3 regions of the Pseudomonas fluorescens group sp. PF-69 genome follow, and region 2 is predicted to be linked to each of the others. Evidence: riboswitches for the same ligand, from Rfam matches in the RefSeq annotation. Region 2 holds a riboswitch; each other region holds the start of a gene.
The links. Region 2 has a riboswitch for cobalamin ahead of cobO (cob(I)yrinic acid a,c-diamide adenosyltransferase). Riboswitches for the same ligand answer to the same signal wherever they lie in the genome.
Positions count from the first base shown of each region.

Region 1: it holds a riboswitch for cobalamin, as region 2 does, so the genes downstream of both, ACX3YF_RS22365 (CbtB domain-containing protein) here and cobO (cob(I)yrinic acid a,c-diamide adenosyltransferase) in region 2, are expected to answer to the same signal.
Region 3: it holds a riboswitch for cobalamin, as region 2 does, so the genes downstream of both, ACX3YF_RS11265 (energy-coupling factor ABC transporter permease) here and cobO (cob(I)yrinic acid a,c-diamide adenosyltransferase) in region 2, are expected to answer to the same signal.

Region 1 covers NZ_JBTMNC010000001.1:4,736,673-4,741,154, reverse strand. Annotated here, with positions in the region: gene cobN (cobaltochelatase subunit CobN) at 1-564, opposite strand, end outside; gene cobW (cobalamin biosynthesis protein CobW) at 568-1,635, opposite strand; cobalamin riboswitch at 1,734-1,945, opposite strand; cobalamin riboswitch at 2,150-2,375, shown strand; gene ACX3YF_RS22365 (CbtB domain-containing protein) at 2,496-2,690, shown strand; gene ACX3YF_RS22360 (CbtA family protein) at 2,702-3,406, shown strand; gene ACX3YF_RS22355 (cobalamin biosynthesis protein) at 3,403-3,816, shown strand; gene cobM (precorrin-4 C(11)-methyltransferase) at 3,900-4,482, shown strand, end outside.
Region 2 covers NZ_JBTMNC010000001.1:3,402,447-3,406,928, forward strand. Annotated here, with positions in the region: gene ACX3YF_RS15830 (PQQ-dependent sugar dehydrogenase) at 1-717, opposite strand, end outside; gene ACX3YF_RS15835 (hypothetical protein) at 779-1,363, opposite strand; cobalamin riboswitch at 1,516-1,747, shown strand; gene cobO (cob(I)yrinic acid a,c-diamide adenosyltransferase) at 1,829-2,440, shown strand; gene ACX3YF_RS15845 (cobyrinate a,c-diamide synthase) at 2,451-3,833, shown strand; gene bluB (5,6-dimethylbenzimidazole synthase) at 3,830-4,480, shown strand; gene cbiB (adenosylcobinamide-phosphate synthase CbiB) at 4,477-4,482, shown strand, end outside.
Region 3 covers NZ_JBTMNC010000001.1:2,437,944-2,442,425, forward strand. Annotated here, with positions in the region: gene ACX3YF_RS11255 (putative natural product biosynthesis protein) at 1-421, opposite strand, end outside; gene ACX3YF_RS11260 (DUF2946 domain-containing protein) at 663-1,040, opposite strand; gene ACX3YF_RS11265 (energy-coupling factor ABC transporter permease) at 1,140-1,787, opposite strand; cobalamin riboswitch at 1,830-2,028, opposite strand; partial or broken gene ACX3YF_RS11270 (helix-turn-helix domain-containing protein) at 2,313-2,746, shown strand; gene hrpB (ATP-dependent helicase HrpB) at 4,338-4,482, shown strand, end outside.

The DNA of each region.
Region 1 (4,482 bases), 1.3 Mb from region 2:
CAGTTGCGCGGGGCTTTTGTGCGGGTGGTAGATCGCGGTGCGCGGCAAGACTTGCGGCTCGGACCAGGCGTAGTCACGACCCAGCCAGCGATTGGCCAGGCAGCGAAACAGGTCCAGCGCATTGCCCATGCCACCCTGGCGCAGGAAGTGCCAGAGCCGCTCGCGGTCCTGCGGGGCCACGGTGCTGAGGTCGCTGAGTTCCGGGTCAGGACGGTCGTCACCCGGCACCAGAATCAGCTGCACCCCACGTTGCGAAAGCTCCACCAGCCGCTCCACGCCATAACGCCAATAGGCGATGCCGCCGTGCAGCGAGATCAGAATGACCTTGGCGTGGCGCAGCACTTCGTCGACGTACAGATCAACCGAAGCGTGATTCTGTACCTGCATCGGGTTGGCCAGGCGCACGCTCGGGTAATCGTCGGGCAACTGCTGCGCCGCTTCGGCGAGCAGCGCCAGGCTGGAGTCGCCGCTGCACAGGATCACCAGCTCGGCGGGGGTTTGTCCAAGGTCGGCAATGTTGTCGTCCGACACGAAACCGCCGGGCTGGGTCCTGAGCAGGTGCATGGCTTATACGCTGAGCGCGGCGCGCAATTGGGTTTCGAGCAGCGCGGCGTCCAGCGCCTGGCCGATCAACACCAGACGCGTGGTGCGTTCTTCTTCGCCACCCCACTGGCGGTCGAAGTGCTTGTCGAAACGAGTGCCCACGCCCTGGATCAGCAGGCGCATCGGTTTGTTCGGAATCGCCGCAAAGCCCTTGACCCGCAGGATGCTGTGCTCCACTACCAGTTGCGTCAGCGCGTCCATCAGCAGGCTCTCGTCAGAGGCCGGCAGCTCGATGGAGATAGAGTCAAAAGCGTCGTGATCGTGGTCGTCATGATCGTCATCGTCGTGGTGATGATCGTGATGGCTGTGACGGCTGTCGATGTGTTCTTCGGAACCGGCACCCAGGCCGATCAGCACGTCCAGTGGCAGGCGACCGCTGCTGGCTTCGATGACTTTCACCGCAGGCGGCAGCTCTTCTGCGACTTCCAGGCGTACGCGGGCCAGGTCTTCCGGGCTGATCAGGTCAGCCTTGTTGAGGATCACCAGGTCGGCACTGGACAACTGATCGGCGAACAGCTCGTGCAGCGGCGATTCGTGGTCCAGGTTCGGATCGAGTTTGCGCTGGGCGTCCACCTGATCCGGGAACGCAGCGAAGGTGCCGGCGGCCACGGCCGGGCTATCGACCACGGTGATCACCGCGTCAACGGTGCAGGCACTGCGGATTTCCGGCCACTGGAACGCCTGGACCAGCGGCTTTGGCAGCGCCAGGCCCGAGGTCTCGATGAGGATGTGGTCGAGATCGCCGCGACGGGCGACCAGTTCGCGCATCACCGGGAAGAATTCTTCCTGAACGGTGCAGCACAGGCAGCCGTTGGCCAGTTCGTAGACGCGGCCATTGGCTTCTTCTTCGGTACAGCCGATGGAGCACTGCTTGAGGATTTCACCGTCGATGCCCAGTTCGCCGAACTCGTTGACGATCACCGCGATGCGACGCCCTTGGGCGTTGTCGAGCATGTGCCGCAGCAAGGTGGTTTTGCCCGAGCCGAGGAAGCCGGTAACGATGGTGACGGGGAGTTTGGCCAGTGTTTTCATCGGATGCCCTTTGGCAAGGTGGCGGGCATACGGGACGAGAACCGGCAACGCCTGTGCGCGCCGGAAGCGTTCGCCACCGGATCACCCCGCCCGGTTGTAGTGAGAATCTGTTCGAGGCAGGTCTCCTGGCTGACGGCGTGCCAGTCGCTTGACTGGCGTTGGCTGCGCCTTCCCGCGGGCTCAGGACCTGAGCATGCAGTGGCGTGGCAGCGAACATCACCGTTCACAGTTGCGGGGGCAGCCGCGGCATCGACCGCGTTCCCTTCTTAGCTTCGGCAAACGCCGAAGAACCTCGAAAGCGCAAGGCTACGCATCGTATTGGGGCGGGTCAATGTTCATGCTGAGTTCTACAGCGCCTGCAACGCCGTCATCGCGAGCAGGCTCGCTCCCACCGGGAGCGGGTTTTCCGAGAAAAATGCGGTCAAATGCGAGAGCGAGCCTGTTCGCGATTGAAGCAATGCGGTCCCGAGTTGAGAACACTTGCCAATTGACGCCCCACCTCTGCCCATGCTCTCCTACACGCCTTGTTACGGGTGCCCTTCACAGGGTGAAACGGGAAACCGGTGAATCATGTGCTTTACTCTAAAGCCATGTCAGTCCGGTGCTGCCCCCGCAACGGTAAGCGAGCGAAGCGTCAGATCCACTGTGCCAGTGCGGCATGGGAAGGTGATGCTTGCAGGTTCAGGCGATAGCCCGCACCCCTCGTGAGCCCGGAGACCGGCCCGCAACACAAAGTGAACCTAACTATCACTGAATGACAAACCCGCGGTGGGCGGGCGCTGTTCGAACCTCTGCGCGCTCGCTCGCGCAGGGATTTGCATGCGCTCCCATTCCCCGCTGACAGAACTGAGGGATGCGCCATGTCGATCATCAGCAGTACCGGCCACAGCACCACCACCAGCAGCACCACAACCCTGACTCAACGCCTGACCGCCGCCGTGTGTGCGTCGATCCTCGGCGCGTGCCTGGTGTATTTCGCCGGTTTCTCGCACATCGAAGCCGTTCACAACGCTGCTCACGATACCCGTCACAGCGCTGCCTTCCCGTGCCATTGAGACCTGTCGACATGATCAAGCGTATCGCGCAAACCGCGGGGTTCACGGGGCTGCTGGCCGCCCTGCTGCTGACCCTGCTGCAAAGCTTCTGGGTCGCTCCGCTGATTTTGCAGGCCGAAACCTACGAAAAATCCGAACCCGCTGCTGTTGAAGTCCACGAACACGCCCCTGGCGTCGCCGCCCACACCCACGATGCCGAAGCCTGGGAGCCGGAAAACGGCTGGCAGCGCGTGTTGTCGACCACCGGCGGCAATCTGGTGGTGGCTGTCGGTTTCGCCCTGATGCTCGCCGGCCTGTACACCTTGCGCGCGCCGACCAAAACTTCTCAGGGATTGCTCTGGGGCCTGGCCGGTTACGCGACCTTCGTGCTCGCGCCGACCCTTGGCCTGCCGCCGGAACTGCCAGGCACCGCCGCTGCCGACCTGGCGCAACGGCAGACCTGGTGGATTGGCACCGCCGCTTCAACCGCAGTCGGCATCGCGCTGATCGCGTTCAGCCGTCACTGGCTGATGAAAGTCCTCGGTGCAGCCATCATTGCCGTCCCTCATGTGATTGGCGCGCCGCAGCCGGACGTGCACTCGATGCTGGCACCGCAAGCACTGGAAACCCAATTCAAAATCGCTTCGCAGCTGACCAATGTCGCGTTCTGGCTGGCCCTGGGCCTGATCAGCGCCTGGCTGTTCCGCCGCAAACGCGATGGCCAATACCACGCATGACCGATACCGGCACAGCGCCGACCCTCGTGGTCGGCCTGGGCTGCCAACGGGGCTGCCCCGTCAGCACGTTACGGGCGTTGCTCGATCAGGCGTTGCAAGCGCACCAGATCGAACTGCATCAGATCAAGGCCCTGGCCAGTATCGATTTGAAGCGAGATGAACCGGCCCTTGTCGAACTGGCCGAGCAACTCGCGCTGCCACTGACGTACTTCAGCAGCGAACAGTTGGCCGGCTATGAGCCACAACTCAGCCATCATTCGCAGATCGCCTTCGAACGAACCGGCTGCTACGGCATAGCGGAAAGTGCCGCCCTGGCCCTGGCCGAACAGTTGACCCATTCGCCGGCCAAGCTGCTGATCAAGCGGCAAAAATATGCCCAGGCCACCTTCGCATTGGCCTGCTCGACGTAAAATCCTCGATAATCCGCGCTTTCGATCATGAGCAATCTTCATCTGGTGCCTTGCCCAGCCCTTTTTTCCCACAGGAATCGACGATGACCGTCTACTTCATAGGCGCAGGTCCTGGCGACCCCGAGCTGATCACCGTCAAAGGCCAGCGGCTGATTCGCAGCTGCCCGGTGATCATCTATGCCGGTTCGCTGGTGCCCGCCGCAGTACTGCAAGGGCATTGTGCCGAGCAGGTGGTCAACAGCGCCGAACTGCATCTGGAACAGATTATCGACCTGATCAAGATCGCCGACGCCAAGGGCCAGGACGTGGCTCGCGTGCATTCCGGCGACCCGAGCCTGTATGGCGCCATCGGCGAGCAGATTCGCTACCTGCGCGAACTCGGCATTGCCTTTGAAATCATTCCCGGGGTCACCGCTACGGCCGCCTGCGCAGCGCTTTTGGGTGCGGAACTGACCCTGCCCGATGTCTCACAGAGCGTGATCCTGACCCGATACGCCGACAAAACCGTGATGCCGGCCGGCGAGGAATTGGGCAGCCTGGCGCAGCATGGAGCGACCATGGCGATTCATCTGGGGGTCAATCATCTGGAAAAAATCCTGGCCGAATTGCTGCCGCATTACGGCGCGGATTGCCCGATCGCGGTGATTCACCGGGCGACCTGGCCGG
Region 2 (4,482 bases):
GCCTTCTTCCTTGTCCAGGCCGTTTTCGGCAACGTTGCTGTTCGAGCCCACCGTCACGTACAGCTTGCTGCCGTCCTTGCTGGCGATGACATTCTTGGTCCAGTGGTGATTCAGTGTGCCGCCGGGCAGGTCGAGTACTTTGATCGGTTGCGACTTGATCGCTGTATCGCCGTTTTCATAGTGAAAGCGCAGCAATCGATCGGTGTCGGCGATGTACAGGTCATTGCCGACCAGCGCCATGCCGAAGGGCGAGTTCAGGTTTTCCAGAAACACCGTGCGGGTTTCCGCGATGCCGTCGTGGTCCTGGTCGCGCAGCAGGGTGATGCGATTGGGGCTCGGCACGCCCGCACCGGCGCGCCCCATGACTTTCTTCATGACCCAGCCGCGTATGCCTGTCCCGTCATCGGGTTTGAGCGGTGCATTGGTTTCGGCCACCAGCACGTCGCCATTGGGCAGCACGTAGAGCCAGCGCGGATGGTCGAGGTTCTCGGCGAACGCGGCCACTTGGGTGCCGGCAGCGGCGACGGGTTTGGCGCCCTCCGGCCAGCCGATCGCCGGGGTAATGTTGACCGTCGGAATCAGCGTCTTGTCGGGTTCTGGCAGTTTGGGTGACGGGCCGGTGCCGTCGGAGACTTGCAGGCTGGAGGTGTCACCGCAAGCGGCGAGTCCTCCGGCGAGCGCGATAGCGAGTACGAGTTGGGGCTTGCGCTTACTGATCTTCCCTATGAATGCAGTGACCTGGTCAGTAGAGAAGTTACGTTGCGCGATGGTTCAACCGTTAGCCGCGAGCTTCCTTGAACAGCACGGCAATGCCGGGATGATAGTGACCCCCTTCGTTGTGCAACTTGCGGTAGGCGTAGGGGAAATACCAGGCGACGGCGCAGGAGTGCTCCTTTTGCAGGTCGTCGACCATGTCCTGCAATTCTTCCGGGGTGGCACCATGCTGGGTTTTCTGCGGTGCCACAAACAGGCAGCCGAGTCTCAGGTCGCTGGCGTAACTGATGCGTTTGGCCTCGCTGGTGATATCGAGCAGGGCCTGGGTCAGGTTCAGGCTGTTCACCCGTGGCCAGCGTTGTGTGGCTTGAATCCAGGCGCGTGCTTCGGGTGTGGCGATAAACAGGTCGGCACGACCGTTGCGTTCGCCTTCATCGATTTGCTTGCGGGTGGGCGATTGTTGCAGGGTGACCATTTCGGCCATCCAGGCAGCGGCGGAAAGCAGGCCGAGATTGGCTTTTTCGTCGAGCCAGTAAGGCGTTTCGTTATCGCCGCGTACGGCGTTGTAGCGGTCGATACAGTCAAACCAGCGCTCCAGCACCGGGCGCAGGAATTCCAGTTGCGGATTGCTGATGGTCATGCCTTGCATGGGGCTCACCCTTGTTATTGTGATGTGGGGTTGTGGCTCTTTGATATCATTGCTTGAAGTGTGGCACAAGATTGGCGTCAGTTTATTGATCAACGGCAGTTATTCGCTCGCGTCCCCCGTCTTCAATTGACGCTCCACCCCCAACCCTCTAACCTTCGCGGCTTGTTTCAGGTGCTCTGTGACTTGGGTCGACAGAGTGAAACAGGGAAGCCGGTGAGCAGGTCCTTCAATGCGTGAAGGCCTTCGATCCCGGCGCTGCCCCCGCAACGGTAAATGAGTGAAAGCTGCGCCTTGAGCCACTGCGTCGTCATTGATGCGGGAAGGCGCGCAGCCAGGCCAACGCCGCTCATGAGCCCGGAGACCGGCCTGATCCATTCAGCGGCATCACGGTGGGCGATGCCAGGCTTCTTGCCGTCTGTTCTTGTGCCTGCCCGCCGTTATCCTGCCTCAACGGAGAGCTCTCCCATGACTGATACCCCTGATCGTGACGAACGTCATCTGGCGCGCATGTTGCGCAAAAAAGCCGTAATCGATGAACGCATCGCCAACTCCCCGAACGAATGCGGCCTGCTGCTGGTGCTGACCGGCAACGGCAAGGGCAAGAGCAGCTCGGCGTTCGGCATGCTGGCCCGCTCGATGGGCCACGGCATGCAGTGCGGTGTGGTGCAGTTCATCAAGGGGCGCAACAGCACGGGTGAAGAGCTGTTCTTCCGGCGCTTCCCGGAACAGGTTCGTTTTCATGTGATGGGCGAAGGTTTTACCTGGGAAACCCAGGATCGCCAGCGCGACATCGCCGCCGCCGAAGCCGCGTGGGACGTGTCCCGTGAACTGCTTAGAGATCCGTCCATCGGTCTGGTGGTGCTGGATGAGTTGAACATCGCCCTCAAGCACGGTTACCTCGATCTGGATCGGGTGCTCAGTGACTTGCAGGCTCGCCCGCCAATGCAGCACGTGGTGGTCACCGGTCGTGGCGCCAAGCCTGAGATGATCGAGTTGGCCGACACCGTCACTGAAATGGGCATGATCAAGCACGCCTTCCAGGCCGGTATCAAGGCGCAGAAAGGCGTCGAGTTGTGAGTCGCGCGGTATGAATAGCCCTCGTCAATGCCCGGCGGTACTGATTGCCGCGCCGGCCTCCGGTCAGGGCAAGACCACCGTCACCGCCGCGCTGGCCCGTTTGCATCGCAATCAGGGACGCAAGGTTCGTGTGTTCAAATGTGGCCCGGACTTTCTCGATCCGATGATTCTGGAGCGCGCCAGCGGTGCGCCGGTGTATCAACTGGACATGTGGATGGTCGGCGAGCAGGAGAGTCGGCGTCTGTTGTGGGAGGCCGCAGGCGAAGCGGACCTTATCCTCATCGAAGGTGTCATGGGGCTGTTCGATGGCACGCCGTCCAGTGCCGACCTGGCGCGGCACTTCGGTGTGCCGGTGCTGGGTGTGATCGACGGCACCGCCATGGCGCAGACCTTTGGTGCCCTGGCCCTGGGGCTGGCGCGCTATCAACCCGACTTGCCGTTTGCCGGTGTCCTGGCCAACCGCGTGGGCACCCTGCGTCACGCGCAGTTGCTTGAAGGCAGCCTGACCGAAGGCCTGCGTTGGTATGGCGCGTTGTCCCGCGAAACCGCTATCGAATTGCCGAGTCGTCACCTTGGCCTGGTGCAGGCCAGTGAGTTGAACGATCTCGATCTGCGCCTCGATGCGGCGGCCGAAGCCCTGGCCAGCAGTTGCGAGGTGGCGCTTCCGCCGGCCGTGGAATTCGCTGCCCCGGATGTGATCGCTGCCGAACCACTACTGGCGGGTGTGCGCATTGCCGTGGCCCGTGATGAAGCCTTTGCCTTTACCTATGGCGCCAGCCTGGATTTGCTGCGGGCCATGGGCGCCGAGTTGTCGTTCTTTTCACCGATGCGTGACAGTCGTCTACCCGAGGCAGACAGCCTCTATCTGCCGGGCGGCTACCCGGAATTGCATCATGTGGCGTTGTCGCAAAACACCTCGATGCTGAACGCGATCCGCGCGCACCACGAGGCGGGCAAACCCTTGCTCGCCGAATGTGGCGGCATGTTGTATTTGCTCGATTCGCTCACCGATGTCGAAGGTACGCGTGCAGAATTGGTCGGCCTGCTGGCCGGGGATGCGGTGATGCAAAAGCGTCTGGCAGCGCTGGCGCTGCAGGCTGTCGAATTGCCGGAAGGTTCCCTGCGTGGGCATACCTATCATCATTCGCTGACCACCACCGGGCTCGTGCCGATTGCCCGTGGCTTGAGCCCCAATGGCGGTCGCGGGGCGGAGGCGGTTTATCGTGAGGGGCGGATGACAGCTTCTTATGTGCATTTCTATTTTCCGTCCAATCCGACCGCTGTAGCCGCATTGTTTGCACCCGATCTTGAGGACGCCTTCGCCGGCAAGCCGGCTCCTGCAGTTGATCACCTGAACCCTGTAGGCGCTGGCTTGCCAGCGAAGAGGCCATGACCGACAACGCATTCACCGAAGCCGAACGCGCGGCGGTCTACCGGGCCATCGGCGAACGTCGCGACATGCGTCACTTCAGTGGTGGCACGGTTGAGCCTGAATTGCTGCGGCGGTTGCTCGAAGCCGCGCACCAGGCGCCAAGTGTCGGCTTGATGCAGCCCTGGCGGTTCATCCGCATCAGCGACCAAACCCTGCGCGGCCAGATCCGGGAACTGGTGGAGCAAGAGCGCATTCGCACCGCCGAAGCCCTCGGCGAACGCACCGACGAATTCATGCAGCTCAAGGTCGAAGGCATCAATGATTGCGCCGAGGTGTTGGTGGCGGCGCTGATGGACGATCGCGAGCGGCATATTTTCGGTCGTCGCACCTTGCCGGAAATGGACATGGCCTCGTTGTCCTGCGCGATCCAGAACCTGTGGCTGGCGTCCCGGGCCGAAGGCTTGGGCATGGGCTGGGTCTCGCTGTTCGAACCGCAAGCCCTGGCCGATTTGCTCGGCTTGCCGCCCGGTGCCAAACCATTGGCCATTTTGTGCCTGGGACCGGTCAAGGAATTCTACCCGGCACCGATGTTGGTCCTTGAAGGCTGGGCGCAGGCGCGTCCGCTAAGTGAATTGTTGTATGAAAATTATTGGGGAGTGCGCCAATGAGT
Region 3 (4,482 bases), 960 kb from region 2:
CTTGCCACGCCAGTACTAGCCCTCGTGCCTGGCTATCGTCAGTATTTATCCAGCGGGCCGCTGCTGCCGTCATGAAGGAATCGATGTGCTCCTCGTGGATTTGCGCCTGGTAGGTCGACGTGAGTAACCAACGGCAAACACTGAGGTAGTAAGTCCAATTCAGCGGCGGATAATTGCGGTATGCCCAGGTCATGAAACTGCGAAATATATTCAGACCATCCGGTGGATCTAGCTTGAGTAACCCCGGACACACGTCGAACAACGTATGCCAGTAAGGCAGCAATCGGGCATCCAGGTGAACAAAACAGCGTGCATTACTGGGGTAGTCAGGAAACGGCAACAGGAAGTCGCCACGACTGCTCACACGTGACGTTTTACTGACCAGTCGCGAAGCCCCTGAAGGGATGGCTAAAGAACGCATGCCGGCCTCCATGCCATCGCCGCTTGCAGTTTATAGGATGCCGAAAAACTAAAGATCAGCCCTTCGAGAGGGCTGAACCTGCAACCTGAATGATCAATAACGCGAGACATACTGCCTTCCTTCCCGTGACGATTAAACGGCGTCCACCGGTGGTCGCATCAGCGACAACCTGGTGTAAAACAGACGACGAAAAAACAAGCGGTAGCCGGCGAATCAAACTGGCTACTTGCAAGCGTCAAACCTAAGGGGAAGCGCGAGGGTTGGCCGAGGGCCAGGAATAGCGGGGAGGTGCCTTGCAGCGCAGTTCGCGGCTAGGGCGCGGTTTTTGTCCGACCCGTAGCAGCCAAGTCAAGCAAAACAGAAAGGCGATGCCCAACGTCACCGCAGAACAGATAGGGCAGGAAAAACTACCGGCCCACCCCCTGGCTGACGGGTCAGTGAAATCCGTGTTCTGGGTCGGGTTCTTGCTGCCCAGAGCAGAGCAAAACTGACCACCAATGCCATTGAGTTCAAGCCCGGTCATCTGCCCATGCCCCAAACCGCAGGCGAACACGTTGAACAGGACGCAAAAATACAGCGTCCAGGCAACGAGTGAGCGGTTTGAGAGGGACAATTTCATGGCAGCGACATTAACACCGAAGCACGCGGGGTTGAAGATCGAGAGATGTTGATCAACCCCACCGCCCAGAGGTTCCTGAACGATGGGGACACGAGTCAATTACGCGACTTTGAGTGATTTCACACAGGTGAAACGCTCGACAAAGGCGTTGTCGGAATAGCGTTTGAGTGTCCGCGCCACCAAGCAGGTGAACAGTGGCTCGCACAACACCAACGGCAGGTAAGAAACGGCGAACAACGCCCAGTTGCTCAAAGGCGTTGGCTCTTCGCCCATGGACAACCAGAAGCCCACCATCGCGACCACACCGGTGTAATAGAGCGCATCAAACTTGACCACTTCCGCCCAACGAATACTGCGTCCGGCAACGTCGAAGAAGCGCCGACCGAGCAAGCCATGGGCGGCAATCAGCGGCAACATCAAGGACAACGAGTTTACCCCTAAGTGCACCAAATCCTGTGGCTCGAACAGCAACCCTTGTAACAGCAGGCCAATGGCAAAACCAAACAGTGTGGGGATAAAGCCGAAGATGATGTAGACGGCGGAAGCACCAACGAAATGCAATTCAGAAGCGCCGACGGGCAAATGGAATACTTCCATGAACACCGAGAAGAATGCTGCGGCGAGTACCGTCTTGATCAAATTATCGGGGCGTAACAGCTTCGGCGAAAACGCCGCCAGCGTAGCGATTGCAGCAGCATTGGCGTACAGCACTTTGGCGGCATTGAGCACGCCGGGTTCGATATGCATCAGTTCTCCCTCCGAGGGATGCGGGTCTGGAAGCTACCGGTATATTCGGCAGCACTCGTGGCAGGTCTCCTGGCTCACGGCTCGACACCCTCCCGCGCCTTCCCGGCCGTAATCGACCAGTGGCATAAGCGAGAGAGCTAACCGTTCACAGTTGCGGGGGCAGCGCAGGAATAGCCGGGGGGGCGTACCTGCTTCCCTATTGCTTCACCGGATGGTGAAACCACGAAGCGCCAACAGGTTAAGGGTTTTGCTCGATCTACGCACGAGGCGAAAAGCCTTTTTATGCCTGGGCTCCACAACGCTATATGCGACAGCCTGCCACAGGAGCACCAGGAGACACTGTGCAGCAGGTCAAACGCACAGACTGCGCCAGAATGTCGCAGCTTATTGAAGATGACTGGCCTCGTTAGACTTTCCGCCCTTTCTTTTGATTCTTCACGGAATCCCGGGAAACACAGAAACAAGAACGCCGATTTGTTTGATGATGTTGGTGCGAACAAACACATCTAACAAACCGGCGTTCTTATGCGCGATATTAATACTTTCCTTCCTTTTTGGGAGGGCTTTTCTGTCGTCACGATCAAGCCTGATGGCGACGCACTACAAATCGATCTGATCCCTCACGCCACCCGATTCCCTTCCTGCGGCTGCCTAAAACCCTGTTCAACTACGCATGAGTATTGCAAGCGAGTCGTTCGTGATTTGCCCATCCTTGGCCGTGTCGGGCGCCTCAGCGTTTTGCTCAGGTGGGTTGGTTGTCGTGACTGCGGCAAACGCATGGAGGCCGTCAGTTGGCTGGATCGCTATGCCCGCATGACGCGCCGCTTGGCCGATGCGGTCATTCAGGCCTGCGAACGCCTTCCAACCCCCTGCACGTGGCCCAGATGTTCGGCCTGCATTGGGACACCGTTAGGTTGCTGGAGCGTCGAGCCTTGCAAGCGGCGTTGAGCGCTCTGCCTAATCGCAGGCGTTTTCACAGCCTAGGTCGTTTTCTGCCGGTCACGGCCACACAGTTTGATGGTCAAATCCGTTGGAAATGATTGGTCAGGTCGAATGCAAATGGGTGGGCAAGTCTCTGCAATTACCTAGCTGCCGAGCCATGGAGTGCACCTATGGCTCTGAGATGGTTGGACAATCAGAGGTACTTTGGCAGCGCCCATTACCGGATGCATCACTTCCGCAGTAGCTTGGCCAAGGCCATTTGGTATTGGTCTGTGTACATCTTGCCAGCTGTCCCCCATGAGTGAATTATTTACATTGGGAAATTTTTGGGGGCCGGCTTGGCAGTATTGATCGGCAGGAGCGGCCTACGTTCGTAGGCCGCTTTTGGATTATCAATCGCCCGGACTGTTTATCATTCCTACAACCCAGCGAATCAGTCTGCGAAGACATTCGCGAGCGAGTTCAGAGGCCAATACGTCCACGATTTTTTTCAGTAACTTATGTAACCCACGACGTTTTCCCATTGGAAATATCCCATTGGATGAGCGTTAGTATGTGGGCGTTTCAGCCGATTTTATGCGTACCGCTGTGGGCCAGTACGGCCGCGCTTCAGTCGTAGAGACCTTTAGCGTCGAGCTGTGATTAGCGCTCCGTCACAAACACCACTCGAGCTCAGTGGTCGTCGTTGGGAACTCGCATCAGTCACGATAATCCTTGCGTGCACTGAGCTTCTGATCTCGCACCTCATAAAGGGCGGTTTTGTAGGTCCTACTGGACTCAATATATCGAACAGTTGAGTCAAGTGAACGCTGATATTGCTGCAACCGGCCTAGCCGAAGCTAGAGTTGCAGCTATTGCCTCCAGTCTTCAGTAAGAAGAGCAGGGCATTTTTCTGGCGGGTTAAATGAGATCCGCTCAGTTCGCCTGGCGTTGTAGGAGCCATGGCAAAATCGATATGTGCTCTGCAGTTCGCTAAACGCAAACCTGCATCGAGCCCTACGAGCTCTAAGCTAGCGTGAATGCAACCAGTCCATAACTGCACATCTCGCTTTTTGGGGCGAATAGCATCGAAATGCAACTCACCTAGGTATTTTTCAGGAGCCTCGAGACGGTCTTTTTTATCCGAGAGCACCTAATGCTTATTCGTACCGTGCTGCCCCTGTTGGAGAAGCAGATCGGCCGTCATCAACGCTAAGCGTGATGCATGCATGTGGCTTAAAACTGCCCGTTATTGAATCCGAAGGTTCAGATTCAAAGCGAGCTTATCTGGCATCAGATGCGATTCACAAGGGGAAAAATAGCATCAAGTAAAAAACTAAAGGATCCACCTCCTAGACCACTTACAGCCGAAGCTGACGAATACAATGATCTGTCAAGGCAAGCAGTAAGCTCGCTGGCTTTGCCGCTGGACATGCCATTGCTTTCCAGCAACTGCTCGCAGAGGTTGGCTATTGTGTCGACTTACCTTGAATGGTCGGTTCTAACGGCCACCAGACCTCATCGATCAGAACACCTAGCTGTACGTCAGTGCTGATTTGGCGGTTCGTGCTTTCTAAATCGGTCGTACTCATTCATTCGTTATACTGCTCAGTCTGCCTGGGAGTCACCATGAATTCTTTGCCAATCGACGCCGTTATGCCGGCACTTCTCCAAGCGTTGAATGCCCGTAACGAGGTTGTACTGCAAGCCCCTCCTGGTGCCGGTAAGACCACTCGCGTTCCATTGGCCGTCCTCAGCGAAGAGTGGCTTGGTG